DNA from 2 places in the Variovorax sp. Soil_C_39 genome. Region 2 is predicted to be linked to the other one. Evidence: riboswitches for the same ligand, from Rfam matches in the RefSeq annotation. Region 2 holds a riboswitch; the other holds the start of a gene.
The links. Region 2 has a riboswitch for glycine ahead of gcvT (glycine cleavage system aminomethyltransferase GcvT). Riboswitches for the same ligand answer to the same signal wherever they lie in the genome.
Positions count from the first base shown of each region.

Region 1: it holds a riboswitch for glycine, as region 2 does, so the genes downstream of both, AC3A6J_RS20520 (D-amino acid dehydrogenase) here and gcvT (glycine cleavage system aminomethyltransferase GcvT) in region 2, are expected to answer to the same signal.

Region 1 covers NZ_JBDGJQ010000008.1:191,641-207,240, forward strand. Annotated here, with positions in the region: gene AC3A6J_RS20495 (GDP-mannose 4,6-dehydratase) at 1-704, shown strand, start outside; gene rfbC (dTDP-4-dehydrorhamnose 3,5-epimerase) at 697-1,245, opposite strand; gene rfbA (glucose-1-phosphate thymidylyltransferase RfbA) at 1,242-2,138, opposite strand; gene rfbD (dTDP-4-dehydrorhamnose reductase) at 2,168-3,058, opposite strand; gene rfbB (dTDP-glucose 4,6-dehydratase) at 3,055-4,125, opposite strand; glycine riboswitch at 4,220-4,316, shown strand; glycine riboswitch at 4,320-4,425, shown strand; gene AC3A6J_RS20520 (D-amino acid dehydrogenase) at 4,514-5,830, shown strand; gene AC3A6J_RS20525 (FIST signal transduction protein) at 5,862-7,142, opposite strand; gene AC3A6J_RS20530 (PhaM family polyhydroxyalkanoate granule multifunctional regulatory protein) at 7,186-7,845, opposite strand; gene AC3A6J_RS20535 (aminotransferase-like domain-containing protein) at 7,934-9,349, opposite strand; gene AC3A6J_RS20540 (LysE family translocator) at 9,451-10,050, shown strand; gene AC3A6J_RS20545 (DMT family transporter) at 10,047-10,991, shown strand; gene AC3A6J_RS20550 (aminotransferase-like domain-containing protein) at 11,030-12,283, shown strand; gene AC3A6J_RS20555 (DJ-1/PfpI family protein) at 12,289-12,921, shown strand; gene AC3A6J_RS20560 (LysE family translocator) at 12,947-13,630, shown strand; gene AC3A6J_RS20565 (glutathione S-transferase family protein) at 13,636-14,277, shown strand; gene AC3A6J_RS20570 (PhzF family phenazine biosynthesis protein) at 14,300-15,241, shown strand; gene AC3A6J_RS20575 (VOC family protein) at 15,256-15,600, shown strand, end outside.
Region 2 covers NZ_JBDGJQ010000007.1:266,911-282,510, reverse strand. Annotated here, with positions in the region: gene AC3A6J_RS19595 (DUF3014 domain-containing protein) at 1-342, shown strand, start outside; gene AC3A6J_RS19590 (hypothetical protein) at 436-684, shown strand; gene gcvP (aminomethyl-transferring glycine dehydrogenase) at 710-3,619, opposite strand; gene gcvH (glycine cleavage system protein GcvH) at 3,696-4,067, opposite strand; gene gcvT (glycine cleavage system aminomethyltransferase GcvT) at 4,106-5,278, opposite strand; glycine riboswitch at 5,326-5,440, opposite strand; glycine riboswitch at 5,453-5,543, opposite strand; partial or broken gene AC3A6J_RS19570 (LysR family transcriptional regulator) at 5,579-6,481, opposite strand; gene AC3A6J_RS19565 (amidase) at 6,598-8,070, shown strand; gene AC3A6J_RS19560 (Bug family tripartite tricarboxylate transporter substrate binding protein) at 8,126-9,112, shown strand; gene AC3A6J_RS19555 (hypothetical protein) at 9,144-9,656, opposite strand; gene AC3A6J_RS19550 (DUF4019 domain-containing protein) at 9,760-10,638, opposite strand; gene AC3A6J_RS19545 (TRAP transporter large permease) at 10,680-11,957, opposite strand; gene AC3A6J_RS19540 (TRAP transporter small permease) at 11,954-12,448, opposite strand; gene AC3A6J_RS19535 (TRAP transporter substrate-binding protein) at 12,548-13,519, opposite strand; gene denD (D-erythronate dehydrogenase) at 13,587-14,603, opposite strand; gene AC3A6J_RS19525 (electron transfer flavoprotein-ubiquinone oxidoreductase) at 14,606-15,600, opposite strand, start outside.

The DNA of each region.
Region 1 (15,600 bases), on a different contig from region 2:
ACGCCAACGATGCCGCCTTCTACGCGGTCAATGTCGTCGGCACCACCAACTTGTTGAATGCGCTGGTGCAGTTGCCGGTACCTCCGACCCGGGTTCTTCTGGCCAGCAGTGCCAACATCTACGGCAACACGGCGCAGTCGCCCATTCGCGAAGAGCAATTGCCGGCACCGGTGAACCACTATGGCACGAGCAAGCTGGCCATGGAGTGCATGGCGAGGACGTATCGCGATCGCCTGAATCTGGTGATCACGCGCCCCTTCAACTACACCGGCCCCGGACAAGACGACCACTTCCTGATCCCGAAGCTGGCACTGCACTTTGCCGCACGCTCGCCGTCGATCGCACTGGGCAATCTCGATGTGGAGCGCGAGTTCAACGACGTACAGATGGTCTGCGACGCCTACTTGCTGCTGATCGCTTACGGTGAGCCGGGGGAGGCCTACAACATCTGCTCCGGTCGCCCACATTCTCTGCGGCAGGTGGTCGAGACCTTTGCCCGGATGACTTCGCACAATCCCCGTCTCGAGGTCAATCCAGCGTTCGTCAGAGCCAACGAAGTCCACCGCCTTTGCGGCGACCCTTCCAAATTGCAAGCTTTGCTGGCCCGACACGGGGTTTCTCTGGAAGAGCCGGAACTCGAAGAAACGCTCGCGCGAATGCTCCTGGCGGCAAAGGCCAGCGCGGCAAACGCTGTCGTCAGCTGAAGACTTCGGCCCGTTCGAACCTCGATGCGGCCTGATCCTTGGCCGAGAGTTGCGGGGCGAGGCCGACGTCGGGCCACTCGATTGCCAGGTCGGGATCGTTCCAGACGATCGCGCGCTCATGCGCCGGCGCGTAGTAATCCGTGGTCTTGTACAAAAACTCCGCCGTCTCGCTCAGCACCAGGAACCCGTGCGCAAACCCCTCAGGCACCCACAACTGCCTGTGGTTGTCCTCACTGAGCTCCACGCCCACCCACTTGCCGAAGGTCGGCGACGACTTGCGGATGTCCACCGCCACGTCGAACACCGCGCCCCGAACCACACGCACCAGCTTTCCCTGCGGCTGCTGGATCTGGTAGTGCAACCCGCGCAGCACCCCCTTGGCCGAGCGCGAATGGTTGTCCTGGACGAACTCGACGTGCCGCCCGACGGCCTCGTCGAACGCCTTGCCGTTGAAGCTCTCGTAGAAGAAGCCGCGCGCATCGCCGAACACCTTCGGCTCGATGACCAGCACCTCCGGAATCGCGGTGGGCGTTGCCTTCACGAGCGCACCTCCTCGGCCAGCAGGTGGTTGAGGTACTTGCCGTAGCCATTCTTCTGCAGCGGCGCCGCAAGCCGCGCGAGCTGCTCGCGGTCGATGAACCCGTTGCGCCAGGCGATCTCTTCGGGGCACGCGATCTTCAACCCCTGCCGATGCTCGAGCGTCGCGATGAACTGCCCCGCCTCCAGCAGGCTCTCGTGCGTGCCGGTATCGAGCCAGGCATAGCCGCGCTGCATGATCTGCACGTTGAGCTGGCCAATGTCGAGGTAGGCCTGGTTGACCGCCGTGATCTCCAGCTCGCCGCGCGCGCTCGGCTTCACGGCCTTGGCGATGTCGACCACCTGGTTGTCGTAGAAGTACAGGCCCGTCACGGCGTAGCTGCTCTTGGGCTTGGCCGGCTTCTCTTCGATGCTGCTGGCCTTGCCCTCGGCGTCGAAGGCCACCACGCCGTACCGCTCAGGATCCTGCACGTGGTAGGCGAAGACGGTCGCGCCCTTGTCCTTGGCATCGGCACCGGAGAGCAGATGCGCGAGGTCATGCCCGTAGAAGATGTTGTCGCCCAGCACCAGCGCGCTCGCCTCGTTGGCCACGAACTTCTCGCCGATGATGAACGCCTGCGCCAGACCATCGGGGCTGGGCTGCACCGCGTACTGCAGGTTCAGGCCCCATTGGCTGCCGTCGCCCAGCAACTGCTGGAAGCGCGGCGTGTCCTGCGGCGTGCTGATGATCAGGATGTCACGCATGCCGCCGAGCATCAGCGTGCTCAGCGGGTAGTAGATCATCGGCTTGTCGTACACCGGCAGCAGCTGCTTGCTCATCGCGAGCGTGGCGGGATGCAGGCGGGTGCCGGAGCCGCCGGCCAGGATGATGCCCTTGCGTTTTGTCGTCGTGGTCATTGTTGGGTCTTCTTTCCCTTTTGTTGTCTTCAGAGCGTCTCGCGCAGCATGCGTGCCACGCCGTCCTGCCATGGCGGCAGCCGCAGGCCGAAGGTCGATTGCAGCTTCGTGGTGTCGAGGCGCGAGTTGTGCGGACGCCTGGCGGGCGTGGGGAAGGCGCTCGTGGGCACGGGGTCGACCGCATCGGGCCCCGCCTTCAGCTCGACGCCGGCCGCCTTCGCTTGCTCGATGACGAAACGCGCATAGCCATGCCAGGTGGTGACGCCACCAGCCACCGCGTGATAGAGGCCCGCCTTGGCGGGGTCCTGCAGGGTCGCGCGGATCGCATGCGCGGTCAGGTCGGCCAGCAGCTCGGCGCCGGTCGGCGCGCCGAACTGGTCGTCGATGACGGTCAGCTTGTCGCGCTCCTTGGCCAGGCGCAGCATGGTCTTGGCAAAGTTGCCGCCGCGCGCCGCATACACCCAGCTGGTGCGGAAGATCAGGTGCCTCGCGCAGTGCGCGGCCACCAGCTGCTCGCCTTCGAGCTTGGTGCGGCCATACACGCTCAAGGGGCCGGTCGCATCGTCTTCCTTCCAGGGCGTGCTGCCGCTGCCGTCGAAGACGTAGTCGGTCGAGTAATGCACCATCAAAGCCCCGATCTGCTGCGCGGCCTCGGCCACGACGCCCGGCGAGGTGGCGTTGAGCTTGCGCGCGAACTCGGGCTCGCTCTCGGCCTTGTCGACGGCCGTGTGCGCCGCCGCATTCACGATGACATCGGGACGCACCTTGCGCACCGTCTCGGCGAGTTGCTCGGGCCGGCTGAAGTCGGCGTGAAGCTCGGTGCTGTCGAAGTCGAGCGCGACGAGTTCGCCCAGCGGCGCCAGGCTGCGCTGCAGCTCCCAGCCGACCTGTCCGCCCTTGCCCAGCAACAGCAGCTTCATGCGGCGTCCTTCGTGTCGTACTGCTTCTCGACCCATTCGCGGTAGGCGCCGCTCTGCACGTTGCGCACCCATTCGCCGTTGGCCAGGTACCACTCGACCGTCTTGCGGATGCCGGTGTCGAAGGTCTCGGCCGGCTTCCAGCCGAGTTCGCGCTCGAGCTTGCGCGCATCGATCGCATAGCGCCGGTCATGGCCGGGGCGGTCGGTGACGTAGCTGATCTGTTCCTTGTAGGGCTTGCCGTCCGCGCGCGGGCGCAGTTCGTCGAGCAGCGCACACACCGTGTTGACGATCTCGATGTTGGGCTTCTCGTTCCAGCCGCCCACGTTGTAGGTCTCGCCGAGCCGGCCGGCCTCGAGCACGCGGCGAATGGCGCTGCAATGGTCCTTCACGTAGAGCCAGTCGCGCACCTGCATGCCGTCGCCATACACCGGCAGCGGCTTGCCGGCCAGCGCATTGACGATCATCAGCGGGATCAGCTTTTCCGGGAAGTGGAACGGCCCGTAGTTGTTCGAGCAGTTGGTGGTGAGCACCGGCAGGCCGTAGGTGTGGTGCCAGGCGCGCACGAGGTGGTCGCTGGCGGCCTTGCTGGCCGAGTAAGGGCTGTTGGGCTCGTACTTGTTGTCTTCGGTGAAGGCAGGATCGGTCTTCGAGAGCGAGCCGTAGACCTCGTCGGTCGACACGTGCAAGAAGCGGAAAGCGGCCTTCTGGTCGGCGGGCAGCGCATTCCAGTGGCCGCGCACCGATTCGAGCAGGCGGAAGGTGCCGAGCACGTTGGTCTGCACGAAGTCTTCGGGGCCGTGGATCGAGCGGTCCACATGCGATTCGGCGGCGAAATTGACGACCGCCCGGACCTTGTGTTCGGCCAGCAGGCGATCGACGAGCGCGCTGTCGCCGATGTCGCCCTGCACGAAGATGTGCCGGGCATCGCCCTTGCGCGAAGCGAGCGTCTCGAGGTTGCCCGCGTAGGTCAGCTTGTCGAGGTTCACGACCGGTTCATCGCTCTGCGCGAGCCAGTCGAGTACGAAATTGGCGCCGATGAAGCCCGCGCCGCCGGTTACCAGGATCATGGAGTCCCCTGCTGAAATGGAACGATCGCCACCCGGCGATTGAACAGGCGATTATCCCATCGGGCCAGAGCGATCAAGCCGCCGGGCATACAATCGCGCCACTGCAGGAGAGCGGACAACATGCGTTGTCCCACCGAAGGCGCAAACTCCCATAAACGCTCAGGTCGGCCGAAGAGGCCTGTACTGCACCAACTGACACGCCGTCTGGAGAGACGTCACCCCGCGTGACGCGCCGAAGGAGCAAACCCGCTGCGGGCGCAGCGGGTGAATCTCTCAGGTACCGAGGACAGGGGGAGCGGCAACTTGGACGGCGATCGTCCGGTTGCTCGCTATGCAAAGCACAGCGACCCCGCCGCCATCCAAGCGCACCTCGAAAGAAGTACCTGAAATGCGCGTGAACGTTCTTGGCGCCGGCCTGCTCGGCGTGACCTCGGCCTATTACCTTCAACAGCTCGGCCACGATGTGACCGTGATCGACCGGCAGGCCACGCCGGCGGCAGAAACCAGCTTTGCCAACGGCGGGCAGATCTCGGTCAGCCATGCCGAACCCTGGGCCAATCCGGGCGCCCCGCTCAAGGTGCTGCAGTGGCTCGGCAAGGAAGACGCACCGCTGCTGTTCCGCGTGCGCGCCGACATGCGCCAGTGGCTCTGGGGCCTGCAGTTCCTGCGCGAATGCACACCCGCGCGCACCCGGCACAACATCGAGCAGATCGTGCGGCTGGGCACCTACAGCCGCGAGGTGCTGCAGCAGCTGCGCCGCGACACCAGTCTGGCGTACGACCAGCGCACGCAAGGCATCCTGCACTTCTACACGACCCAGAAGGAGTTCGATGCCGCCCTCGCGCCGGCCGAGCAGATGCGCGCGCTGGGCTGCGAGCGGCAGGTGATCTCGGCCGACGAGGCCGTGGCCATCGAGCCCGCGCTCGCGCACATCCGGCCGAAGCTGGCCGGCGCCACCTACACCGCAGAAGACGAGTCGGGCGATGCGAACCTCTTTGCGCGCGAACTCGCCAGGCTCGCCGCAGCGGCCGGGGTGAAGTTCCTCATGAGCCACACGGTGACCGCGCTGCGCGAGGCCGGCGGCCGGCTCGACCATGTCGAGGCGACCGACTCCGAAGGCCGCTTCCAGCGCATCGGCGGCGATGCGTTCGTGCTCGCGATGGGTTCGCTGAGCCCGGTCGTCGCGGCACCGCTCGGCATTCGCCTGCCGATCTATCCGGCCAAGGGCTACTCGGTGACGCTGCCGGTCAAGGACGCCTCGAAGGCGCACCAGGTCTCGCTCACGGACGACGAATTCAAGCTCGTGTTCTCGCGCTACACCTCGCCGGGCGCCGAGGGGGGCGACCGCCTGCGCATTGCGGGCACGGCCGAACTCAACGGCTACGACCGCGACCTGAACCGCGTGCGCTGCGAGGCCATCGTGCGGCGCGTCGAAGAACTGTTCCCCGGCGCGGGCGACACCACACAGGCGCAGTTCTGGACCGGCCTGCGCCCCGCGACGCCGAGCAACGTACCGATGATCGGCAAGACGAAGCTGCCGAACCTGTACCTCAACACCGGCCACGGCACGCTGGGCTGGACGCATGCCTGCGGATCGGGCAAATCGATCGCGCGCATCGTGACCGGGCTCGCGCCCGAAGTGGACTTTGCGTTCACGGGGATGCCGCGGCCGGCGCGCGGGGTCATGGCAGCGGCCGTGGGCTGAGCCAGGGCCGACTGACCGCGGACGTCCGCGGTCAGTCGGCAGCCGCAAACACCGTCAGCACGCCGGTATACCCATACAGCCGGTGCCGCGCGATCTCGCCGGCCGCGAAGAAGCCGACCAGCGGCACGTCGCCGAGCGCATGCCGCACGATCTGCAGTTCGGCGCCGGGTGCGCCGAAATGCGGGCCGCCGCGCCCCGAGCAGCTCACGTACACAGCACCCGCGATGCGGCGCGCCGGATGCGGTGCGGCCTCGGCCTCCCCGGCCGCCACGGCGCGCGCGGTGGCCAGCGTCTGCTCCTCGGGCTCGAGTTCTTCGCGGATCTCGGCGCAGATGCGCATCAGGTCCGCGCGCGCGGCCTGCGCATTGCGGCGGCAGAAGCTCAGCCGCATGCCGGCTTCGGCCACGTCGGCGATCGCCACGCCGCGGCGCGTCGGATCGAGCCCGATGATGTGACGTACCAGCACGTCGGCGCCCAGGTCGCCGGTACGGCGGATGCCGTCACTGCCCGCATCGGCCAGGCCCACCAGCGTGTTGCGCACCGCGTCGATGGCCTCCTGCGGCCGTTCGAGCGACACCTGCAGCTCCGCCAGCAGCACGTCGAGCGCAGGCTCGCCATCGAGCTTGAGCAGCAGGTTGCCGTCGGCCTCGGTGATCACGCGCTCGCGCCCGGCCCCCGCGCGCAGCGGCTGGCAGCCCTGCGTGACGCGCGACACCAGCCGCACGCCCTCGCCGAACACCACGCCCGACATCCCGCCCGAGAACACGCCGCCCGCCGCGCCATGGCCGCGGATGTTGCCGTTGCCGCCGACCGCGAACTGCAGCGCGCCGGCCCGGCCCGACGACAGCCCGCCGAACAAGTAGCCGGTGTCGGTGCGGCCCGCCATTTCACCGATCAGTTCGGGCAGGTCGGGTGTCGCGGGGTCTGCATGCACGAGCGCGGTATGGGCCTCGAAACCGCTCATTTCCGAGCTGCCGAGCGGCGCGACGCCCGAGAACACGCGGTACTGGTCGCTCGGCAGCGCGCACAGCATGAGGCTCAGGCCGGGCTCGTCGAAGTACTCGGCGTTGTTGGCCGCCACGCCGACGCCGACCGTGCCCGACCAGTCGGTCACTTCGGGCAGCTCGGCGCTCAGATGATCGAGGATCTCCTGCGCGTCCGAGGCGTAGTGATCGGTGATGTAGAGCAGGCCGAGCGTCGGCGACGAGGCGTATTCGGGCAGCGCCATCTGCGCGCGCAGCTGCGCCAGCACGAGGCCGGCGGCCATGCGCCATTGCGGATGGGTGGCGTGGCCGGAAGGAAACAGTTTCATGGTGCGTGCCGTCCGTTCTTGTCGAAGGAGAGCATGTAAGAGATCAACGCCCGCCGGTGGTTCGCTTGCGCGTGGCGGTGGGTGTCTTTTTGGGCGTGTTTTTCTTCGCAGCGGCCGTCCTGGCGGCGGGCTTCTGCGTTGTTGCGGACGGGCTGCCGCGCATGGCCTTGCCGACCGCGTCGGCCATCGGTTGCGCCATGGCGGGCACCTTGAGCTCGGCCGCGTCCTGCAGCGCCGAGTTCGCGATCTGCTGGAACTGCTCGGTCAGCGAGCCCCACCACTGCATCGGATCGACCACGCCGGGCGCCGGCGCTTCATCGGCCCCCGCCGCAGGCTCGGCCGCTGCCGACCGGGGCACGGCGGCAGCGGGTTCCGCGGCCGCCTGTTTCGAGAAGGCGCTCGCGATGTCCTCCATGCGCACGTTCATGCCGCGCAGAGTCGAGAGCGTCATCTTCTGCACCTCCAGCGCCTGGACCGTGGCCTTCAGCGCATGGCCGTTCTGCTCGAGCCAGTACTGCACCGTCTTGAGTTCCTGGATGCGCTTGTCGAGCTCTTCCACGCTCAGCGTGGGCGCCACCCAGCTCGCCAGGCTCGGCAGCCCGGGGGCGGCCGCCGGGTTTGCGCCGCCGCCGGCGAGGTTCTTCAGAAAGTCGAACCCGGGGACGAACTGGCTGAAATCGAAGGGCTGGCTGGCGTTGCTCATGAGGCGGTCTCCGAAGGGGTTGTCCTGTGGTGCCAGCTTACTCCAACGCACGGCCTTTTCGCCCGCGCGGACAAGCGTTGCGCACGGGTCAAAGCTCCGCGCGCACCTTGCTGAACACCTTCCAGAAGGCCGCATCCTGCGAGGTCGCGAAATTGATGCGCATCAGCGTGCTCGGGGGACGCCGCGCATGGAACAGCGAACCCGGCGCCAGCAGGTAGCCCTGGTCGAGCATGCGCTGCGTGAGCGCGTCGGTGTCGACGCCCGTGTCGACCCAGCCGAACAGCCCCGCGGGCTCCGACGCGAAGCGGCAGCCGTGCGCCATTGCGAGCTTCACCGCGCGCCCCCGCGCGCCGTCGAGACGGATGCGCACGCGCTCCGAATGCCGACGCAGCTGGCCCTGGTCGATGCACCACGACAAAGCCCGCTCGAACAGCGTGGGCGTGGTCAGCGTGGCCAGCAGCTTGGTCTCGAGCAGCCGATCCTTCAGCTCGGCCGAGGCCGCGAGATAGCCGATGCGCCAGTTGGGCGCGAGGATCTTCGCGAAGCCGCTGACGTAGATGGTGCGCTGCAACCCGTCTAGCGCGCAGAGCCGCGTCGCATGCTCGGGCGCGAGGTGGCTGTAGGTGTCGTCCTCGACGATGTGGAAGTCGTGCTCGTTGGCGAGCTTCAGAATCCGGTGCGCGCTGCCCGGCGTGAGGCTGTAGCCGGTCGGGTTGTGCAGCACGCTCACGCTCACGAAGAGCTTGGGGCTGTGCAGCGCGCAGTACTGGGCCATCACCTCGAGGTCGGGCCCGTCGGCGCGGCGCGGCACCGGAAGAATGCGCATGCCCATCGCCTCGAGCCGCGCAAACTCGAGCGCCCATCCGGGCTCCTCGACCATCACCGGATCGCCCGCGCGCAGCAGAGTGCGGCTCACGATGTCGAGCGCATGCGTGGCGCCCACCGTCGTCACGATCTGGTCGGGCGCCGCGGGCACGTTGATGCCGACGAGCCGGTTCGACAGGCTGCGTCGCAGCGCGGCATCGCCCGACGGTTCGCCGTATTGCAGCGAGAGTTCCTGCAGCGCCGCGGTGTTGGTCATGCGGCGCACTGCCGTCGGCATGAAGGTCGAGGCCATCCAGTCGGGCGGAAACACGCCCATGCCGGGCTGCGGCTTGTCGCTCGGCCGGTGGAACATGCTGCGGATCAGCGAACTCGCGTCGGCCGGCACGCGCGATCCCATCATCTGCATGACCCTCGGCGCCACGCTGGCCGAGCGGGCGTCCTGGGCGGGCGCCGCATCGCGCACATAGAAGCCGCGCTGGCGGCGCGCCTCGATCAGGCCCTGCGCCAGCAGCTGGTCGTAGGCGGCGACCACGGTGTAGGGGCTCACGCCCTGCTGGCGCGCGCATTCGCGCACCGAAGGCAGGCGCGCACCGGGCGGCAGCAGCCGCGTGCGGATGCGCTCCGCCAGCCGGTCGGCCAATTGCCCTGTCAGCGACTGGGTGGGGGTTCGTGTCAACATCTGCGCGGCGCCTGTGTCGATGGGAAGACCAATACAGTGTCAGCGCATGTGTGCACAACTGTATTGGAACTGTAATGGTCCCAAAGTTTAGAGTGTAAGAAATGAACTGGCAAGAATTCACCGCATTGCTGGTGCTGGCCACCGCGATGAGTTTTTCGCCGGGGCCCAACACCACGCTCTCCACCGCGCTCGCAGCCAACGGCGGCCTGCCGCGCGCCATGCGCTTCGTGATCGCGGTGCCGGTCGGCTGGACGCTGCTGCTGGTGCTGTCGGCAGCCGGCATCGGCGCGCTGGTGGTCGCGGTGCCGTCACTGCGGCTCGCCATCAAGGCGCTCGGCATCGGCTACCTGCTGTGGCTCGCCTACAAGCTCAGCGGCAGCGCCACCCTCGGCAAGGCCGACGGCCAGAGCCTGTCGATCGGCTTCGGCCAGGGCGTGATGCTGCAGTTCGTCAACATCAAGGCCTGGCTGCTCGCGCTCACGCTCGTGGCCGGCTGGATCGCGGGCCAGCCCGATCCGCTCGGCCGCTTCGCGATCGTGGCGCCGGTGATGGTGGTCTACGCCTTCGCCAGCAACTTCGTCTATGCGCTCGCCGGTGCGCTGCTGCGCAGCTGGCTGGCCAAAGGCCGGCGCCTGCTGTGGTTCAACCGAGCGATGGCGCTGGTGCTGGTGCTCACCGCCGGGTGGATGCTCGGCGTATGAAGCGGCTCGCCATCAAGGACGAGACGCTCGGCATGTGGCTCGGCGTGATCGGCGTGGCGCTGTTCGCGGTCACGCTGCCGATGACGCGGCTCGCCACCGGCACGCAGGAGGCGCCGCAGCTGTCGCCCTGGTTCGTCACGCTCGGGCGGGCCGCGCTCGCGGGCCTGCTCTCGACGGTGTTCCTGCTTGCCACGCGCTCGCCGCGGCCGGCGCCGCACCAGTGGAAGCCGCTCGGCATGGCCGTGCTCGGCAACGTGATCGGCTATCCGCTGCTGCTGGGCTATGCGCTGCGCGTGGTCACGGCCAGCCACGCGGCGGTGGTCACGGCGCTGCTGCCGCTCGTGACCGCGGCCGTCGCGGCCTGGGTGCTGCACCAGCGCGCACGGCTGGGCTTCTGGCTCTGCGCCATCGCTGGCAGCGTCCTGGTGGTGCTGTTCTCGCTGCTGCGCGCCGCCCAGCAGGGCCACGGCTTCGGCTTCGAATGGGCCGACCTGCTGCTGGTGGGCGCCGTCATCGCGGCATCGGTCGGCTACATCTACGGCGCCCAGGTGACGCCCTCGCTCGGCGCCGAGCGCGTGATCTGCTGGGTCTGCGTGATGGCGCTGCCGGTCACGCTGCCGGCCACGCTGGTGCTGTGGCCGCAGACCCCGATCGCCGCGTCGTCCTGGGCCGGCTTCGTCTACGTCGGCGTGTTCTCGATGTGGATCGGCTTCTTCGCGTGGTACCGCGGGCTCGCGCTCGGCGGCGCGCTGCGCGTGAGCCAGACCCAGCTGCTGCAGCCCTTCCTCTCGATCCTCGCGGCCATCCCGCTCTTGGGCGAACCGCTCGACGTGGTCACCCTCGGCTTCGCCGCCGCCGTGGTCTGCACCGTCGTGCTCGGCAAGCGGCTGTCGCAGCCGCAGCCCGCCATCGCCAGCCCGGCGCGCACCGCCACACCCTGAATCCGCACCGCATACCCTCTGCCTGAAAGAAGAACCCCATGGACTGGAAACTCGCCGCCCGCGCCGCCAAGATGAACCCCTCGGTGCTGCGTGAAATCCTCAAGGTCACCGAGCGCCCCGGCATCATCAGCCTGGCCGGCGGCCTGCCTTCGCCCAAGACCTTCCCGATCCAGGCCTTTGCCGATGCCTGCGCCGAGGTGCTGCACAACGACGGCCAGGCGGCGCTGCAATATGCCGCGAGCGAAGGCTATGCGCCGCTGCGCCAGGCGGTGGCCGACATGCTGCCGTGGAACGTCGATCCCGCGCAGGTGCTCATCACCACCGGTTCGCAGCAGGGCCTCGACCTGGTGGCCAAGGCGCTCATCGACCCGGGCAGCCGCGTGCTGGTGGAAACGCCCACCTACCTCGGTGCGCTGCAGGCCTTCGGCCCGATGGAGCCGATGCCGGTGAGCGTGGCGAGCGACGACGACGGCGTAGTGGTCGACGACCTGATCGCCAAAGCGCGCCCGGGTGCCGACGATGCGGCGCGCTTCGTCTACCTGCTGCCCAACTTCCAGAACCCGACGGGTCGCACCATGACCGAGGCGCGGCGTGCGGCCGTGTCGGCCGCGGCTGCCGCGGCGGGCTTGCCGATCGTCGAAGACAACCCTTATGGCGAACTCTGGTTCGACGAGGCGCCGCCGCTGCCGCTGACCGCGCGCAATCCCGAAGGCTGCATCTACCTCGGCTCGTTCTCGAAGGTGCTCGCGCCCGGGCTGCGGCTCGGCTTTTTGGTGGCACCGAAGGCCATCTACCCGAAGCTGCTGCAGGCCAAGCAGGCGGTCGACCTGCACACGCCGATCTTCACGCAGCGCATGGTCTGCGAAGTGATGAAGGATGGTTTTCTCGATCGCCACGTGCCGACCATCCGCGCACTCTACAAGCGCCAGCGCGATGCGATGCTGGGCGCGCTCACGCGCGAGATGGCGGGGTTGGATGTGAAGTTCAACGCCCCGCTCGGCGGCATGTTCCTCTGGGCCCGCATGCCCGAGGGCATCGACACCGTGGCGCTGCTGCCCAAGGCGGTGGAGCGCAACGTGGCCTTCGTGCCGGGCGCGCCGTTCTATGCGGGCCAGGGCGATCCGCGCACGCTGCGGCTGTCGTTCGTGACCGCGAGCGTCGAGGAGATCGACACCGCGATCGCCGCGCTCGCTGCCGTGCTGCGCGAAGAAATCGCCGCGCTCGCTGCCGTGCTGCGCGAAGAAATCGCCGCGCTCGGCACCCAACGCACGCTGGCGCCCGAACCGGTCTGAGAGCCATGCACATCGCCATCCTGACCTTCGACGGCTTCAACGAACTCGACTCGCTGATCGCGCTTGGCGTGCTCAACCGCGTGAAGCGCCCGGGCTGGCGTGTGACGCTGGCCTCCCCCTCGGCCACGGTCACCTCGATGAACGGCGTGACGCTGCACGCGACCTCGACACTCGAGGCCGCCTGCGAGGCCGAGGCGGTGCTCGTCGGCAGCGGCATCCGCACGCGCGAAATCGCCGCCGATCCCGCCATCATGGGCGTGCTGCGCCGGCTCGACACCACGCGGCAGCTGATCGGCGCGCAGTGCTCGGGCACGTTGCTGCTCGCCAAGCTGGGGCTGCTGGGCACGGTGCCTGCCTGCACCGACCTCACGACCAAGCCATGGGTGCAGGAAGCTGGCGTCGAGGTGCTCAACCAGCCTTTCTTTGCGAGCGGCAACGTGGCAACCGCGGGCGGATGCCTGTCGGCGCCCTACCTCGCGGCCTGGCTCATCGCGCGCAGCGAAGGCGTCGAGGCGGCAAGAAGCGCGTTGCACTATGTCGCCCCGGTGGGCGAGAAGGACGACTACGTGGCGCAGGCCATGCGCAACATCGAGCCGTACCTGCCGCAGGCTGCGACAACCGCAGCCGCAGCGGCCTGAGAGACGCATTGCTGCAGGTCACGCCATGATCAGCCTCGCCACGCTCGCGCTCTTCCTCCTGGCCGTGCTCGCGCTGTTCCTGTCGCCCGGGCCGAACATGGCCTTCGTGCTCTCGCACGGCGTGGCGCACGGGCCGCGCGGCGGATTTGCGGCGGCGCTCGGCATTTCGTCGGCCGATCTGCTGCACACGCTCTTTGCCGCCACCGGCGTCACCGCGTTGGTGGCGGCATGGCCGCCTTCGTTCGACCTGCTGCGCTATGCGGGTGTGCTGTACCTGTTGTGGCTGGCGCTGCAGTCGCTGCGCAGCAGCAGCAACAACGACCGCGGATTGCCCGCCGGCACGCGTGTGCGGACCTCCGCCTTCGCACGCATCGTGCGCATGGCCTTTTTCAACAACCTGGTCAATCCGAAGGCGCTGCTGTTCTTCATGGTGTTCCTGCCGCAGTTCGTCGACCCGGCGCGCGGCAGCGTGTCCTTGCAACTGGTGCAGCTCGGCGTCATGCTCTCGGCTGCCGCGCTCGCATTCAACACGCTGCTCGGCGCCTGCAGCGGGCAGATTGGCCGATGGCTGCAGCGCCGTCCGGGGGCTGAAAGATTCCAGCGCATCCTGCTCGCGCTCGTGATGGTCGGACTCGCAATTCGCCTGCTGCTGCTCGACCGTCCTTCCATGCCCTCCGCCCTGTCCGCCACACCTGTCCAAGGAAGCTGAACACCATGCTCAATATCTGGGGCCGCATCAGTTCGATCAACGTGCGCAAAGTCGTCTGGTGCGCACAGGAGCTCGGGCTCGACTTCCAGCGCACCGAGGCCGGTGGCCTGTCCGGCGTGGTGCAGACGCCCGAATACCTCGCACTCAATCCCAATGCCACGGTGCCCACCATCGACGACGGCGAGGGTGCCGAGCGCGTGACGCTCTGGGAATCGAACGTCATCGTGCGCTATCTCTGCGCCAAGCACTCGCACGGCACGCTCTACCCCAGCGAACTGCCGGCGCGCTTCGACGCCGAACGCTGGATGGACTGGCAGCAGACCATGCTCAACCGCGCGAGCCGCGATGCCTTCGTGCAATGGGTGCGTACGCCGCCGGCAGAGCGCGACCCGGCGCTGATCGCGGCCTCGGTGTACGCGAGCGAGGCGCTGTTCGCGCGGCTCGACGCGCACCTGGCGCGCCAGCCCTACATGACGGGCGAGCGCTTCACCATGGCCGACATCCCGATCGGCTGCGAGGCCCACCGCTGGTTCGGCCTGCCGCCGCTCGACTACCAGCGGCCGGCCTGGCCGAACCTCGAACGCTGGTACGGCGAATTGCTCTCCCGGCCAGGCGCGCGCGGCGTGCTCGACCTGGGCCTCGAATGACATGCCCCCTTCGGATCCGACGATGAAATCCCGCCCCTTCAAGCAAGTCGACGTCTTCACGGCAAAGCCCTTGCGCGGCAACCCCCTTGCGGTGGTGCTCGACGGCAGCGGCCTGGACGACGCCGCGATGCAGCGCTTCGCGCAGTGGACGAACCTGTCCGAAACCACCTTCCTGCTGCCGCCCACCGAGCCCACGGCCGACTACCGCGTGCGCATCTTCACGCCCGGCGGCGAGCTGCCGTTCGCGGGCCATCCCACCATCGGCAGTTGCCACGCCTGGCTGCAGGCCGGTGGCAAGCCGCGCGCGGCGGGGCGCATCGTGCAGCAATGCGCGGTGGGCCTGGTGCCGCTGCGCCACGAGGGCGAGCGCCTGGCCTTCGCGGCGCCGCCGCTGGCGCGCAGCGCGCCGAGCCCGAGCCTTCTGGCCAAGGTGGCGGGGGCGCTCGGCCTGAAGGCACAGCAGATCGTGGCGGCCCAGGTGCTCGACAACGGGCCGGTCTGGTTCGGCCTGCTGCTCAACGACGCCGACACCGTGCTCGGCCTCGCGCCCGACCACCGCCTGCTCAAGGAGCTGGGCGTGAAGGTCGGCGTGGCGGGCGTGCCTGCCGGGCAAGAGGAGGCCATGCTGATCGGCCGCTCCAACCGCGAGGCACGTGCCTTCGGCGGCCGGCGCGATGCGGGGCAACCGGCGCGGGCCGATGCGGACGACGGCGCGAAGATCGATCTCGAGGTGCGCGCCTTCGCCGCGCCCCTCGGCGTGGAAGAAGACCCGGTGACCGGCAGCCTCAACGCGGGCCTGGCCGAATGGCTGATCGCCGACGGCCTCATGCCCGCGCGCTACCTCGCCGCGCAGGGGCAGTGCCTGGGCCGTGCGGGCCGGGTGCACATCGAGCGCGACGCCGACGGCACGGTGTGGGTCGGCGGCGACGCCGTGACCTGCATCGACGGGCAGGTCACGCTCTAGGCGCTATCTCCATCATGCAAGCCCGCCTCGACCATCTCGTGATCGCCGCCGCCTCGCTGGCCGAGGGCGTGGCCTGGTGCGAAGCGACGCTCGGCGTCACGCCCGGGCCGGGCGGTTCGCACCCGCTCATGGGCACGCACAACCGGCTGCTGAACATCGCGAGCGACGCTTTCCCGCGGGCCTACCTCGAGATCATCGCCATCGAGCCCGGCAAGAAGCCCTCGCGGCGCGGCACGCGGCGCTGGTTCGACCTCGACGATCCGGTGCTGCAGGCCGCGCTGGTGCAGCACGGGCCGCGGCTCGTGCACTTCGTCGCGAGCGTGCCCGATGCGCGCCTCGCCATGCAGGCGCTCGCCCAC
Region 2 (15,600 bases):
GCGCGGCTCTACCCGCTGTTTCAGCAGGCGTACGAAGAGCTCGGCTATCCGGGGCGCTATTTCAACGACCGCCTGATCGCGGTGATCGACCACCTGCTGCAGGCGCCCGAGCCCGCGGGCCCGGTGAGCGTGCGGCTCGTCGAGGTCAAGGGCAGCGTGCCGTCGCAGCGGCCGTGGGTGCGCTACGAATACGTCGACCCTGCGCTCGAATCGCTCTCGGCGGGCCAGAAGATCATGGTGCGCGTGGGCCTGGAGAACGAGCGCAAGCTCAAGGCGAGCCTGCGCAGCTTCCGCCAGCAGGTCGCGACGGGTGCGGTGGCGAAGAAGGCCGGCCAGCCCTGACGCGCGCCGTGTAGGCGCGGGCCGATTGCGCGCGGCGGCGATGGCGCAGATGATCGGCCTTCACGAAATCCAAGCCGTTTCGAGGACCACCGTATGAGCCTGATGAGCGTCGACCTCTACCAGAGTGCTACCGATCCCGCGAAATTCCTGGCGCTTCCCGCCGGCACGGACCCGACGGAACTCATGGGTCCGATGACCTTCGATGCCGACTACGGCGAGGTCCGGCGCTACCGGGAGGGCTTCGAATTCGACCCCTCCCAGGACTACGCCGGCGTCAACGCCGCCAAGATCGCCGCCGACCTGCTGACCGTCAAGTGGGCCATGTACCGCCGCGAAGGTTGAACCGGCGGCTGAGGCCGCCAAGCGCTCAGGCGGCGGCTTCGGCTTCCTGGTAATCGCCCACGGGCAGGCAGCTGCAGAACAGGTTGCGGTCGCCATAGACGTTGTCGACGCGGCCCACGGGCGGCCAGTACTTGGCGTCCTTCAGCGCGGCCAGCGGATAGGCGCCGAGTTCGCGCGCATACGGATGCGTCCATTCGCTCGCAACCAGGCTGGCGGCGGTGTGCGGCGCATGCTTGAGCGGGTTGTCGTCCTTTGGCCAGACGCCTTCCTCGATGCGGCGGATCTCGCCGCGGATCGCGATCATCGCGTCGATGAAGCGATCGAGTTCGGCCAGCGGTTCGCTCTCGGTCGGCTCGACCATCAAGGTGCCCGGCACCGGGAAGCTCAGCGTGGGCGCGTGGAAGCCGTAGTCGATCAGGCGCTTGGCCACGTCTTCGGCGGTGACGCCGCTGGTCTCCTTGAGCGGGCGCAGGTCGAGGATGCACTCGTGCGCGACATGCCCGTTGGGGCTGGCGTAGAGCGTGGGGTAGTGCTCCTTGAGCCGCGCGCTGATGTAGTTGGCGCTCAGGATCGCGGTCTCGGTGGCGGCCTGCAGGCCCTTGGCGCCCATCATTCGGCAGTACATCCAGCTGATCGGCAGCACTGCGGCATTGCCCAAGGGCGCAGCGGAAACGGCGCCTACGCCATTGCCCGCGGCGCCGGCCGTCGCATGCCCCGGCAGGTACGGCACCAAGTCCTCGACCACGCACACCGGCCCCACGCCCGGACCGCCGCCGCCGTGCGGGATGCAGAAGGTCTTGTGCAGGTTGAGGTGGCTCACGTCGCCGCCGAATTCGCCGGGCGCGGCCACGCCGACCAGCGCGTTCATGTTGGCGCCGTCGACGTACACGCGGCCGCCGTGTTCGTGCACCAGTTCGCAGAGTTCCTTCACGCGGGTCTCGAACACGCCGTGCGTGCTGGGATACGTGATCATCACCGCGGCCAGGTTGGCGCTGTGCTTCTCGCAGGCGCGCCTCAGGTCGTCCATGTCGACGTTGCCCTGCGCGTCGCAGGCCGTCACCACCACCTGCAGGCCCACCATCTGTGCGCTCGCGGGGTTGGTGCCATGCGCCGACGACGGAATCAGGCAGATGTTGCGGTGTCCCTGGCCGTTGGCTTCCTGGAACGCTCGGATCGCGAGCAGGCCCGCGTATTCGCCCTGCGAGCCCGCATTGGGCTGCAGGCTGATGCCCGCGTAGCCGGTGGCTTCGCAGAGCCAGGCGCGCAGCTGGGCGTCGAGCTGGGCGTAGCCCGCGAGCTGCTCGGCGGGCGCGAACGGATGGATGTTCGCGAACTCGGGCCAGGTGATGGGGATCATCTCGCTGGTCGCATTGAGCTTCATGGTGCAGCTGCCGAGCGGGATCATGCTGCGGTCGAGCGCCAGATCCTTGTCGGACAGGCTGCGGATGTAGCGCAGCATCGCCGTCTCGCTCTTGTGCGTGTTGAACACCGGGTGCGCGAGAAAGGCGCTGGTGCGGCGCAGGTCGTCGGGCAGTCGCGGCGCGGTGCCGGCGAGTTCGTCGAAGCGCGGCATCGGCGTGCCGGCGGGCACGAACAGCGCCCAGAGCGTCTCGATGTCGGCGCGCGTGGTGGTCTCGTCGAGCGAGATGCCCAGGTGCTGCTGCAGACGCTGGCGCAGGTTGATGCCGCCGGCCTCGGCGCGCTCGACGATCTTCTGCGTGTCGTCGCCGGTGTGGATCGTCAGCGAATCGAACGCGGTGGCATTGACCACTTCGCGGCCCATCTGCGCGAAGCCTTGCGCGAGGATCGCGGTGAGCGCGGCCACGCGCTGCGCGATGCGCGTAAGGCCGTCGGGTCCGTGGTAGACGGCGTACATGCTCGCCACCACGGCCGGCAGCACCTGCGCGGTGCAGATGTTGGACGTGGCCTTCTCGCGCCGGATGTGCTGCTCGCGCGTTTGCAGCGCGAGGCGGTAGGCCGGACGCCCGTGCGCATCGACGCTCACGCCGACCAGCCGGCCGGGCAGCGAGCGCTTGAATTCGTCACGGCAGGCCAGGTAGGCCGCGTGCGGGCCGCCGTTGCACATCGGCATGCCGAAGCGCTGCGTGGTGCCGCAGACGATGTCGGCGTCCCATTCGCCGGGCGGCGCGAGGAGCGTGAGCGCGAGCAGGTCGGCGGCCACGCAGAAGGCGGCGTCGCACTGGTGGGCATGGCCCGCGAGCGGGCGCAGGTCGTGCACATGGCCGGTGGTGGCCGGGTACTGCGCGAGCACGCCGAAGAAGTCGCAGCTCGCCATCAGGTGCGGCAGCGTCTCGGACGCCGTGCTCACCTTCACTTCGATGCCCAGCGGCGCGGCACGCGTGCGGATGACCTCGATCGTCTGCGGATGGCAGTCGCCCGAGACCAGGAACACGTTGCTCTTGCTCTTGACGCTGCGCCGGGCGAGCGTCATGGCCTCGGCCGCGGCCGTGGCCTCGTCGAGCATGGAGGCGTTGGCGATGGCCATGCCCGTCAGGTCGCACACCATCGTTTGGAAATTGAGCAGGGCCTCCATGCGCCCTTGCGAGATCTCGGCCTGGTAGGGCGTGTAGGCGGTGTACCAGGCGGGGTTCTCGAGCACGTTGCGCAGGATCACGCCGGGCGTGTGGGTGCCGTAGTAGCCCTGGCCGATGAAGCTCTTGCACACCTTGTTCTTCGCCGCGATGGCCTTCATCTCGGCCAGCGCGTCCGCTTCGCTGGCGGGCGCCGGCAGCCGCATCGGGCGGGCGCGGCGAATCGCCGCGGGCACGATGCCGTCGATGAGCTCCGCACGCGTGGCCGAGCCGATCACCGGCAGCATGCGCGCTTCGTCGGCCGCATCGATGCCGATGTGGCGGGCGAGGAATTCCTCGGCATTCTCGAGTTCTTGCAGGGAGGGGAGGGAAGGGGTGGGCATGGCGGTGTCGGGGGGAAAAGGCAAGGGCGGGGCTGCCGGACGCGTCGCGTGCGGCCAGCCCGTCTTCAGCGGTGCATCAGGACTCGGCTGCGAACTGGTCGTAGGAGGCGGCGTCGAGCAGCGCGTCGAGCTGCGCAGGTTCGCTGAGCTTGACCTTGAAGAACCAGCCCGCGGCCAGCGGGTCGCTGTTGGCGAGCGAAGGATCGGCGCGCAGCGCCTCGTTCACTTCGGTGATCTCGCCCGACACGGGCATGAACACGTCGGCCGCGGCCTTCACCGATTCGACGACACCGGCCACTTCGCCCTGCGCGAAGGTCTTGCCCACGTCGGGCAGGTCGACGAACACCACGTCGCCGAGCGCATCCTGCGCATGCACGGTGATGCCGACGGTGGCCGCGTCGCCTTCGGCCGAGACCCATTCGTGGTCCTTGGTGTACTTGATGGTCATGTGAAAAAACTCCTCGTGGAAAAAATGAAATGCCGAGCTCAGCCGCGGTAGTAGCGCGTGGGCACGAAAGGCATGGCCGAGACTTCCATCGGAACGGGCTTGCCCCGCACGATGGCCTGCACGCGCGTGCCGGGCTCGGCGAAGGCCATGGCCACGTAGCCCATCGCGACCGGGCGGTCGGCCGTGGGGCCGAGCAGGCCGCTCGTCACGAGGCCTATGTCCTGGCCCTCGAACGATTGCAGCACCGTGCCGTCGCGCACCGGTATGCGCTCGAGCGCCACCAGGCCAACGCGCTTGCGCGTGAGCGTGTCGTGGTCGGTGCGGCCGGCCGCGCCCGACGTGGCCGATGCCAACTGCGCCAGCACCCGGGCCGCGCCCGGGAAGCCGCCTTCGCGCGCGCCGCCCGCGCGGCGCACCTTCTGGATCGCCCAGTTGAGCGAGGCCTCGACCGGCGTGGTGGTGGTGTCGATATCGTTGCCGTAAAGGCACAGGCCGGCCTCGAGCCGCAGCGAATTGCGCGCGCCCAGGCCGATCGGCTTGACCTCGGCCTGGGTGAGCAGCAGGCGGGCCAGGGCGTCGGCGTCACGGCCGGCGACCGAGATCTCGAAGCCGTCTTCGCCGGTGTAGCCGCTGCGCGTGACGAAGGCTGGAATGCCGCCGATCTGCACTGCGCCGCCGGTCATGAACACGAAGCGCTCGGCGCCGGGCGAGAGCCTTGCGAGCACCGCGGCGGCCTGCGGCCCCTGCAGCGCGAGCAGCGCGTGGTCGGGCAGGGGCTGCACCTCGCAGCGTGCGCCGATCTTCTGCTGGATGTGCGCGATGTCGGCCATCTTGCAGGCGCCGTTGACGATCACGAAGAGCGAGCCGTGCCCCTCGTTGAAGAACATCAGGTCGTCGAGGATGCCGCCTTCGTCGTTCAGCAGCAGGCCGTAGCGCTGCTTGCCCGGGGCCAGGTCGATCACGTCGACCGGCATCAGCGTCTCGAAGGCGGCGGCGGCGTCGGGCCCGACCAGGCGCAACTGGCCCATGTGCGAGATATCGAACAGCCCGGCCTGCTCGCGCGTATGGCGGTGCTCGGCCATCAGGCCGGCGGGGTACTGCACCGGCATCGAATAGCCGGCGAACGGCACCATGCGGGCGCCGAGCTCGACGTGCAGGTCGTGCAGCGGGGTCTTGAGCAATGGTTGTTGTTGGTCAGCGGAAGCAGCCACGGGGCACTCTCCAAAGGGGCAGTCGAATTCCATGGCGCAAGCCATGGGCCACCCCTGCTGTCCGCTTTACCTGAGAGATTCGCCCCACGATCGGGGTTTGCTCCTTCGGTGGGCCGTCGCCGCAAACGCGCGCTGCAACGGCCTCTCTCCAGCAAGGAAGCGACGGCGTTCGCTGTCGCTGTGTCAGTCCTTTTGCCTGAGCGTTCGGGGGTTCCCTGCGCCTTCGGCGGCCTCGCGTGGCGAAGCTCTCTCCTGACCCGGCGAGTGTAGTGGATCGCGCTGCGGGCCGGCCGCGCGGGACGGCGGCAGTTCCGCACGCAGATGGTCGAGAAAGGCGCTGACGCCCTGTGGCAGCGTGCGTCCGGCGAGGGTCTGGACCTCGACGGCGCGGCCGTTCATGCCGCGCTCGCGGATCGGTGCGGCATGCAGCTCGCCGCGCCGCGCACGGTCGCGCACCGTCACCTCGCCCGAAATCGACAGGCCGCCGCCGTGCAGCACGAAGTTGGTGAGCGACTCGAAATGGTTGCTGACCAGCACCGGGTCGAACACCAGCCGCCGCTGGCTGCAGCCGATGTCGAACAACTGGCGCACCGTGTTGTCGCGCTCTGGCAGGGCGATCGGATGCGGATGCATCTGCGCCAGCGTGACGGTGGAAAAGCGCGCGAGCGGATGGTCGGGCCGCATGATCGCGTGGACGGGCGCCGCCTGCATGTGCTGCACCTGGATGTCGCGCTCGGCAGCCCGGCTGTAGGTGAGGCCGATGTCCACGTCGCCATTGCGCACCGCCGCGGTTACCTGGGCCGGCGCCACCACGCGGAGGTGGAACAGGATGCCAGGGTGGCGGGCACGGAATTCGGCCATCGCGCCGGGCAGGAACTCGATGGCGAAGCCGGACGAACTGGCCAGGCGCACCAGGCCCCGGCGCAGACCCTGCAGCGCCTGGATGTCGGACACCACGCGGTCGGCCTCCATCGCGCCGCGGCGCGCATGCGCGGCCAGCAGTTCGCCGGCGGCGCTGGGCGCCATGCCGCGCGCGTGCCGCTCGAACAGCGGCACGCCGAGCAGTTCTTCCAATGCCGCCACCTGCCGGCTTACGGCCGAGGGCGACACGCTGAGCCGCGAGGCGGCCTCGCTCACGGAGCCGCTGCGAACCACCTCGAGAAAGTAGCGCAGCGCCGTGTCCTGCAGTCGGTCGGACAGCATCGAAAACCTTCCTAGGTTTGCGTAAAACGCAACGATTCTTGCAACAAACGGCGATTGTCGTATGGCTGGCGGGCGCTTATTCTGACTTCGTCCCGTCATTTTTCCGCAGGAGAGGCATGCACAAACCCCGATCGGCCACGCCGGCGCCGGTGGCTTCGGCCATCGTGGAACTCAGCGCCACAGCGCTTTCGCATGCCATCCATTCGCGCGAGGTCTCGTGCGTCGAAGTGCTCGATGCCTACCTGGCGCAGATCGACCGGCTCAATCCGGTGGTCAATGCCATCGTGGCGCACGCCGACCGCGATGCGCTGCACGCCCAGGCCCGCGAGCGCGACGACCAACTGGGGCAGGGCCGCAGCCTGGGGCCGATGCATGGCTTCCCGCAGGCGCCGAAGGACATCATGCCCGTGGCCGGCATGGTCACCACGCGCGGCTCGCCGATCTTCCGTGGCCAGGTCACGCCGGCCGACGCGGTGGTGTTCGAACGCATGCGTGCCGGCGGCGCGCTGTTCGTCGGCCGCACCAACACGCCCGAGTTCGGGCTCGGCGGCCACACCTACAACCCGGTGTACGGCGCCACGCGCAACGCCTTCGACCCGGCCCGCTCGGCAGGCGGCAGCAGCGGCGGCGCCGGCGTGGCGGTGGCGCTGCGCATGCTGCCGGTGGCCGACGGCTCCGACATGATGGGATCGCTGCGCACGCCGGCGGCCTTCAACAACGTGTATGGCCTGCGCACCTCGATCGGCTGCGTGCCGCACGGTCCCACCGAAGAGGTCTTCTTCCAGCAATTCAGCGTCGCCGGTCCGATGGCGCGCAACATCCCCGACCTGGCCATGCTGCTGGCCGTGCAGGCCGGTTTCGACGCCCGGCTGCCGCTCACGCACCGACAGGCGAAGGGCAGCGACTTCCTGCAACCGCTGGCGCGCGACTTCCGCGGCACGCGCATCGGCTGGCTCGGCGACCTGGGCGGCCATCTGCCCACCGAGCCCGGCGTGCTCGACACCTGCGCCGCGGCGCTGCGGCATTTCGAGGCGGCCGGCTGCAGCGTCGAGGCGGTGCTGCCGGCCTTCGACCTCGAGCAGTTGTGGCGCGCCTGGATCGACCTGCGCAGCTTTGCGGTGGCGGGCGCCAATGCCGCGCTCTACCATGACCCGGCACGGCGCGCGCTGCTCAAGCCCGAGGCGGTGTGGGAGATCGAGCGCGGCCTGCAGCTGAGCGGCATGCAGGTGTATGACGCCGCGCGCACGCGCTCGGCCTGGTACCAGGCACTGCGCGGGCTGTTCGCGCAGTTCGACTTCCTCGTGATGCCATCGGCGCAGGTGTTCCCCTTCGACCTGGTGCTCGACTGGCCGCACGAGGTGGGCGGCCGCGCGATGGACACCTACCACCGCTGGATGCAGGCAGTGGTTCCCGCCACCATGGCCGGCCTGCCGGCACTGGCGGCGCCCGCCGGCTTCGGTGCCGGCGGCCTGCCTGCCGGCCTGCAGATCATCGGCCCGGTGCAGGCCGACGCGGCCGTGCTGCAGATCGGCCATGCCTACGACGAGGCCAGCGGTCACGCACGGGTGCGAAGCCCCTTGCTCGGCTGACCGCCGTCTCGCCTCTTCCGTTTTTCTTGCCTGCCAACTGGAGCTTTGCACCGCCATGTCTCTCCGTCGTTCCCGTTTCCTCTCCCTTGCGTTCGTCGCTGCCGCGGCATGCGCGGTGCCCGCGATGGCGCTGGCCCAGCAGGGCTTTCCCGATCGTCCGATCAAGCTGGTGGTGCCCTATTCGCCGGGCGGCGCGACCGACATCCTCGGCCGGCTGATGGCCAACGCGATGGGCGAGAAGCTCGGGCAGCCGATCGTGGTCGAAAACCGCCCCGGTGCGTCTACGGTCGTCGCGGCCTCGCTGGTGGCCAAGGCGCCCGCCGACGGCTACACGCTGCTGCTGGGCGCCAGCACCACGCTCACGCTGAACCCGGCGATCCGCCCGAACCTTCCGTATGACCCGCTCGCGAGCTTCACGCCGCTCGGGTTGGTGGCCGACATGGGGCTGCTGCTGGTGGCCGGCAACGACACGCCGGGCAGTTCGCTCAAGGACATCGTGGCCCAGGCCAAGGCTGCGCCCGACAAGTTCTCGTACGGTAGCTTCGGCACCGGCTCGTCGGTGCATTTCGGCGGCGAGATGCTCAAGTCGGCGACCGGCATCCAGATGGTCCATGTGCCGTACAACGGCAGTTCACCGAGCCTCACGGCGCTGATGGGCGGACAGGTGCAGGTGGCGGTGGACACGGTGGTCGCGTCGGCGCCGCTCGTCAAGGCCGGGCGCATCCGGCCGATCGCCGCGCTCGGCGCGAAACGCCTGGCGCTGCTGCCCGACGTGCCGACGATGGCAGAGAGCGGCTATCCCGGGTTCGACATGAGCACCTGGTTCGCGCTGCTGGCGCCTGCGGGACTGCCCGCGCCCGTGCAGGCGAAGCTCGAGGCAGCGCTGGCCGCGAGCATGCGCGAGCCCGGCTTCCAGAAGAAGCTCGTCGAGATGGGGCTCACGCCGGCATGGGGCCCGGCCAGTGCGGTGCGCGAGCGCGTCGAGCGCGAGCTCCCGAAGATGCGGGCCGTGGCCGCGCAGGCCAACATCCAGGTCGACTGAGCAGGGTCTCCGACGCCCGCCGACGACCGGTTCAATGAACGGCCTGTGCTGCCGACGGCAGCAATTTTTCAATGCGCTCGCGCAGCGACTCGGCCCGCTCCGCGCCCGCGGTCTTCTCGACCTCGGCCAGCATCAATGCCGCGATCTCCAGCATCGCCTCGCGGTCGCGCGCCTCGCGCAGCGCGTCGCGCATCTGCAGCGCGAACGCCGGATCGCGCCGCACGAACATGCGCTCGCAGATGTCGAACAGGAACATCCGCGTGGTGGCGAGGGAGCGCTTGCCGTCGAAGGTGTCGGCGGCGTTGCCGGGCGCAGCGGCGGGCGGTGCGATGAGGGCGGCAGGCGCGGGAAACTGCAGGTAGCCGCGGTGCGCGAGCGCCTGCAGCGCCTGCTCGGCGTCGCCGCGGCTCGCGAACAGCGGGGCGAAGTCGCTCAGCGAGCGACGGCCGTCGGCCATCAGCAGCAGCGCGCGTTCGCGCTGCGTCAGGGTGCGCTGGCCGCCCCGGAGTTCGTCGCGTGCCTTGTCGGTCTTGATGGGGAACATGGCGCAACAGCCCTGGAATTCGAGGGCTGAAGCATCGCGGCGCGCGGTGACATCTTGATGAAGCTTTTGCCTTACATGGCGAAGGCTTCGGCGGCGCCCGGACTCAGCCCGCGGTTTCGCGGCGGATGAGCCAGCGGTCGTCCACGCGCTGGAACTCGAGCGTCTTGCGGCTCGTGTCGTTCAGCGCATCGGCGCGGTAGGTCTGCTTGAAGTGCGCGGTGGCGGTGGTGCCATGGATGCTGATGACGAGGTCGTCGACACCCACCTCGATGCGCGACTTGCCCTCGATGCGCTTGCGCCGGTCGGCTTCCCAGCCGCGGCGGTCGAGCTTGCCGCTCGGCACCGCCTCCGGCGCATAGACGGCGAAGTAGCGGTCCAGGTCCTTGGCGGCCCAGGCGGCGGCCCAGGCGCGCACCGCGGCATCGACTTCGGCGATGGCGGTGCCGGCCGTCGTGGGGGGAGATTCCGCCGCTGCAGAAGCAGCCCTGGCAGTCGGTGCCGGTGCGGCCGACGCCGCCGAGGCCTCGGGCCGAAACGCCACGTACCCCGTAAATCGCCAGCGCTTGCCCTCATCGAGCGAAAAGCTGAGCTTCTCGGAACCCGCCTTGCCATCGGCCAGCAGCGTGACGAACTCTACGTTGGCATAGGTGCCGGCGGGCAGGTCCTGCAGGCTGCCGTCGGCGCTGGTGGTGCGGCGCGTCACGCTCTGCCAGTCGCGCTGCTTCACGGCGCCGAGCGTCTGGCGCGCCTTGCGCGTGGTGTCGACGAAGGCGGCGCGCGGCACGCGCGACTTGAGCACGCGTGATGCGTTGTCCCACAGCGGCCCGAAGCGGTCTTCATCCAGCTGGCGCAGGGTGGCGTGCGCCCCTTGCAGCAGTTCGTCGGCCGACCGGCCCGCAGGGAGCTTGTCGGCCGCCGCGGCGCCAAGGGCGGCGGCTGCAAGAACCCAGCCGGCGAGAAGCTGCGTCGAGATGCGATGCATGGTGTCGTTCCCCCCTGTTTTCTTGTACGTGTGCGCGCAGGTCAGCGTGCGTACATCAGGTCGCGCACCGACAGCGAGATCCAGGGCACGTAGGTGATCACCATCAGGCACACCATGATCACCAGCACGAAGGGAATCAGGTGCTTCACTATTCGGTCGAGCGAGATGCGCGCCACGGTGCAGGCCGCGAACAGGTTCACGCCAAAGGGCGGCGTGATCATGCCGAGTGCGAGGTTCACCACCATGATGAGCCCGAAGTGCACCGGGTCGACCCCGAAGTGCATCGCCACCGGCGCAAGGATCGGTGCGAGCACGATGATCGCCGCGCTGGTCTCGATGAACATGCCGATGAGGAACAGCGCCGCATTCACGCCCAGCAGGAACATCGTCGGCGACTTGAGCACTTCCTCGAGCCAATGGCCGATCGCATCGGGCACGCCCGCACGCGTGATCAGGAACGCGAACAGGCCCGCGTTGGCGATGATGAACATGATCACCGCCGACGAGAGCACTGACTTGCGCAGGATGCCGAACAGGTCGCTCGGCTTGATCTCGCGGTAGATCACCACGCCCACGACGAGCGCATAGAACACGGCGACCGCCGAGGCTTCGGTGGGCGTGAAGATGCCGCCGTAGATGCCGCCCAGGATGATGACCGGCATCAAGAGCGCCCAGCCGGCCTGCAGCAGCGCGCGGCCGAAGGGCATGCGGCCCTCGCCGTCGCTCTTGCCCCAGCCCTTCCACTTGCAGAAGGCCCAGACGAACAGCATCAGCGCGCCGCTGATGAGCAGGCCGGGACCAACGCCTGCGATGAACAGCTCGCCGATCGACACTTCGGCGCTCACGCCGTAGAGGATCAGCGGAATCGACGGCGGGATGATCACGCCCAGCTCGGCGCTCGTGGCCTGCAGCGCCGCCGCATACGACGTGGGGTAGCCGTGCTTGATGAGCGCGGGGATCAGGATGGCGCCGATCGCGAAGGTGGTGGCCACCGACGAGCCCGACACCGCCGCGAAGATCATGCAGGTCAGCACGCAGGTCATCGGCAGGCCGCCCTGCACGCCGCCGACGATGCTCTTGGCGAACTCGACCAGCCGGCGCGAGATGCCGCCCGTTTCCATCAGGTTGCCCGCGAGGATGAAGAACGGGATGGCCGCGAGCGGAAACTTGTTGATCGAGTTGAAGATCTCCTTGGCGGAGATCAGCATGTGGGCGTTCGTCACCTGGATGCCGACGATCGACGCCAGGCCGATCGAGACGGCGACGGAAACCGACAGTGCGAAGCACAGCACCATCGTGGCAAGCATTGCGGAAGTCATTGCGCCGTCTCCAGTTCGAGCCGCTTCGGGTCGAGGTAGTTGCCGACGATGCCGAAGAGCGAGAACACCGCCCCCACGGGCAACGCCATGTAGGCCCAGATCATCGACAGGCTCTCGAGCCCGGCCATGCTCTGCACGCGGCCGCGGATCGCGTAGTCCCAGCCCCACCACAGGATGATGAGCATGAGCGCGAGCGCGGCCACGCTCACCGCCGCATCGAGCAGGCGGCGCATGCGCGGCGAGCTCCAGCGGTACAGCACGTCGACGCTCACCATCGCGCCCTGGCGAAACGCCATCGGAATGCCGAGGAACACCATCCAGATCAGGCTCACGCGGATCATGATCTCGCTCCATTCGGCGGGCTGCTCGAGCACGAAGCGGGTGACGATCTGGAACACGCCGAGCGAGGATGCCACCACGAGCATCACGCAGGCCAGGGCCATGGACACCATGGTGGTCCATCGCTCCACGCCGAGGAACATGGTTTTCATTTGAAAAAACTCTGACGGTAAAACAAAAACAGGAACGCCCGCCTGGCGTGGTGCCGGGCGGGCGCAGCCTTCAAGCAAGCGCCGGTCGGGGGCCGACGATCACTTGTAGTTGCGGATCTTGTCCAGGTTGGCCTTGCCGAAGTCCTTTTCGAACTGCGTGTTCACCGGTGCCAGCGCCGCCACGAACTTGGCCTTGTCGAGGTTCTCGATCACGGTCATGCCCTTGGCGCGCAGGTCGGCCACGCCCTTGGCGTCGTCTTCGTCCACGCGTGCGCGGTTGGCCTTGGTGCCTTCCTTGGCGGCTTCGAGGAAAGCCTGCTTGTCGGCGGCGCTGAGCTTGTCGAAGCTGGCCTTGTTCATCACGAAGATGCAGGGCGAATACACGTGGCCGGTGAGCGAGAGGTGCTTTTGCACCTGGTCGAACTTGGCCGAGATGATCACCGGCAGCGGGTTCTCCTGGCCGTCGACCGTGCCTTGCTGCAGCGCCGTGAACACTTCGGGGAAGGCCATCGGCGTGGTGACGATGCCGAAGCCCTTATAGGCGGCGATGTGCACCGGGTTTTCCATCGTGCGCATCTTCAGGCCCTTGAGGTCTTCCGGCGCCTTCACCTCGCGCTTGCTGTTGGTCATGTGGCGGAAGCCGTTCTCGGCCCATGCCAGCGCCTTGAAGCCCTTGGCCTCGAACTTGGTCAAGAGCTCCTGGCCGATCGGACCGTCGAGCACGGCGCGCGCATGCGCCTTGTCGCGGAACAGGAAGGGCACGTCGAGGATCTTGGTCTCGGGCACGAAGTTCGGCACCGGGCCGGTCGAGGAGAACGCGAGTTCCTGGGTGCCGAGCTGCACCGCCTCGATCGACTCGCGCTCGCCGCCGAGCGAGCCGTTGTAGAAGGTCTCGACCTTGTAGCGGCCATTGGTGCGCTTCGCCACTTCTTTCGCGAAGGTGTCGATGGCGACGCCCTGGTGCGAGTTCTGCGAGGTCGAGATGCTGATCTTCATGGTCGTCTGCGCGAAAGCGGCGCATGCCATGCCCAGGCCCAGAACCAGGCCGGCGGCCAGTCGGGTCAACTTCATTGTGTGTCTCCTCGGTTGGAAAAAAGAGTGGAAATCGGCCTTGAGACCGGTTTCACGCAAGCGGTGACTATGCACGAATAAGCAGTTTGACTGCGTCGGGATTTTCACGGACGTAGTTGCGGATCACCGCCTCGAAGTCGGCATCGGGCAGCAGCCCCAGGCCGCGGGCGCGCCGGGCCTCGATGTGGCCGGGCCAGGTCTTGACGATGCGCCGGATGGCCGGATCGGGCGTGCGGTCGAGCAGGTCGGTCGCAGCCTTACCGGCCACGCGTTCGAGCGCGGCGGCCATGTCGCCGACGGTGGTCGCGAGCGAGGGCAGGTTGAGCGCGGTGCGCGGTCCCCATTCGGCATCGCCCGCCTCGGCAGCGCGGATGATGCCCTCGATGGTGCGCGCGGGCGAGGCGATGGCCACCGGCGTCTCGTCGGGCACCGGGCACGCGGCGCGAAGGCCCGCGAGCGGCTCGCGGATCATGCCGCTGAAGAAGCCCGAGGCGGCGCCGTTGGGGCGCCCCGGACGCACACTCACCGTCATGAGCCGCACGCTGCGCCCGCGCACGAAACCCTTGCGCGTGTAGTCGGCCATCAACTGCTCGCCGATGAACTTCTGGATGCCGTAGCTGGTCTGCGGCGTGGGCAGCGTGTGGTCTTCGATGACCGGCGGCAGCGGCTGCTCGGGCGAATCGCCGAACACCGCGAGCGAGCTCGCGAACACCACCAGCGGCCGGGTGCCCAGCGCGCGCGCCTTTTCGAGCAGCGCATGCGTGGCCGCGAAGTTGCTGCGCATGCCGAGGTCGAAATCGGCCTCGCATTCGCCGCTGACCGCGGCGGCCAGATGGAAGATGGCGGCCGCCTCGCGCCAGGGCGCCGCATCGGGTGCGGCGAGCTGGTCGTTGAGGTCGCCGAGCGCAACGGCAATGCGCGGGTCGCCCGCCAGGTCAGCCGGCGGCGCGACGCGGTCGACCAGCGTGATGCGGGAGATGGGTTCTGCCGGCGCCCCCGCGAGCGACAGGCGCCCCGTGGCGAGCAGCGTGCGTGCGAGGCGCGCGCCCAGGAAGCCCGCGCCTCCTGTGATGACGACCTGCATGCTCACATGCCCACGTAGTTGGGGCCGCCGCCGCCTTCGGGCGTGACCCAGACGATGTTCTGCGTCGGGTCCTTGATGTCGCAGGTCTTGCAGTGCACGCAGTTCTGCGCATTGATCTGCAGGCGCTCCTTGCCGGCATGGGCTTCGTCGGGCACGAACTCGTACACGCCCGCGGGACAGTAGCGGCTCTCGGGTCCGGCGAACTTCGAGAGGTTGATGTTCACCGGCACCGAGGCGTCCTTCAGCGTCAGGTGCGCCGGCTGTTGCTCTTCATGGTTGGTGTTGCTGATGAACACGCTCGAAAGCCGGTCGAAGGTGAGCTTGCCGTCCGGCTTCGGATAGGCGATGGGCTTGCACTCGGCCGCGGGCTTCAGGTAGAGGTGGTCGGGCTTGTCGCGGTGCAGGGTCCATGGAATACGGCCCTTCAGCAGCCACTGCTCGACGCCGTTCATCACGGTGGCGATGCCCAGGCCCTTCTTGAACCAGGCCTTGAAGTTGCGCGCCTTGTTGAGCTCGGTGTGGAGCCAGCTCTTCTCGAACGCGGCCGGATAGGCCGTGAGCTCGTCGTGCTGGCGCCCGGCGGTCACCGCTTCGAACGCGGCTTCGGCGGCCAGCATGCCGGTCTTGATGGCCGCATGGCTGCCCTTGATGCGGCTCACGTTGAGGTAGCCGGCCTCGCAGCCCACCAGCGCGCCGCCCGGGAACACCGTCTTGGGCAGCGACATCAGGCCGCCCGCGGTGATGGCGCGCGCGCCGTAGCCGATGCGCTTGGCGGGCTTGATGCCCTTGGCTTCGTCGCCTTCGAGGTACCAGCGGATGTTGGGGTGCAGCTTCCAGCGCTGCATTTCCTCGAACGGGCTCAGGTACGGGTTGCTGTAGTCCAGGCCCGTGATGAAGCCCATCGTGACCTTGTTGTCCTCCATGTGATAGAGGAAGGCGCCGCCATAGGTGTCGCTCTTCATCGGCCAGCCGGCCGTGTGCAGCACGAAGCCGGGCT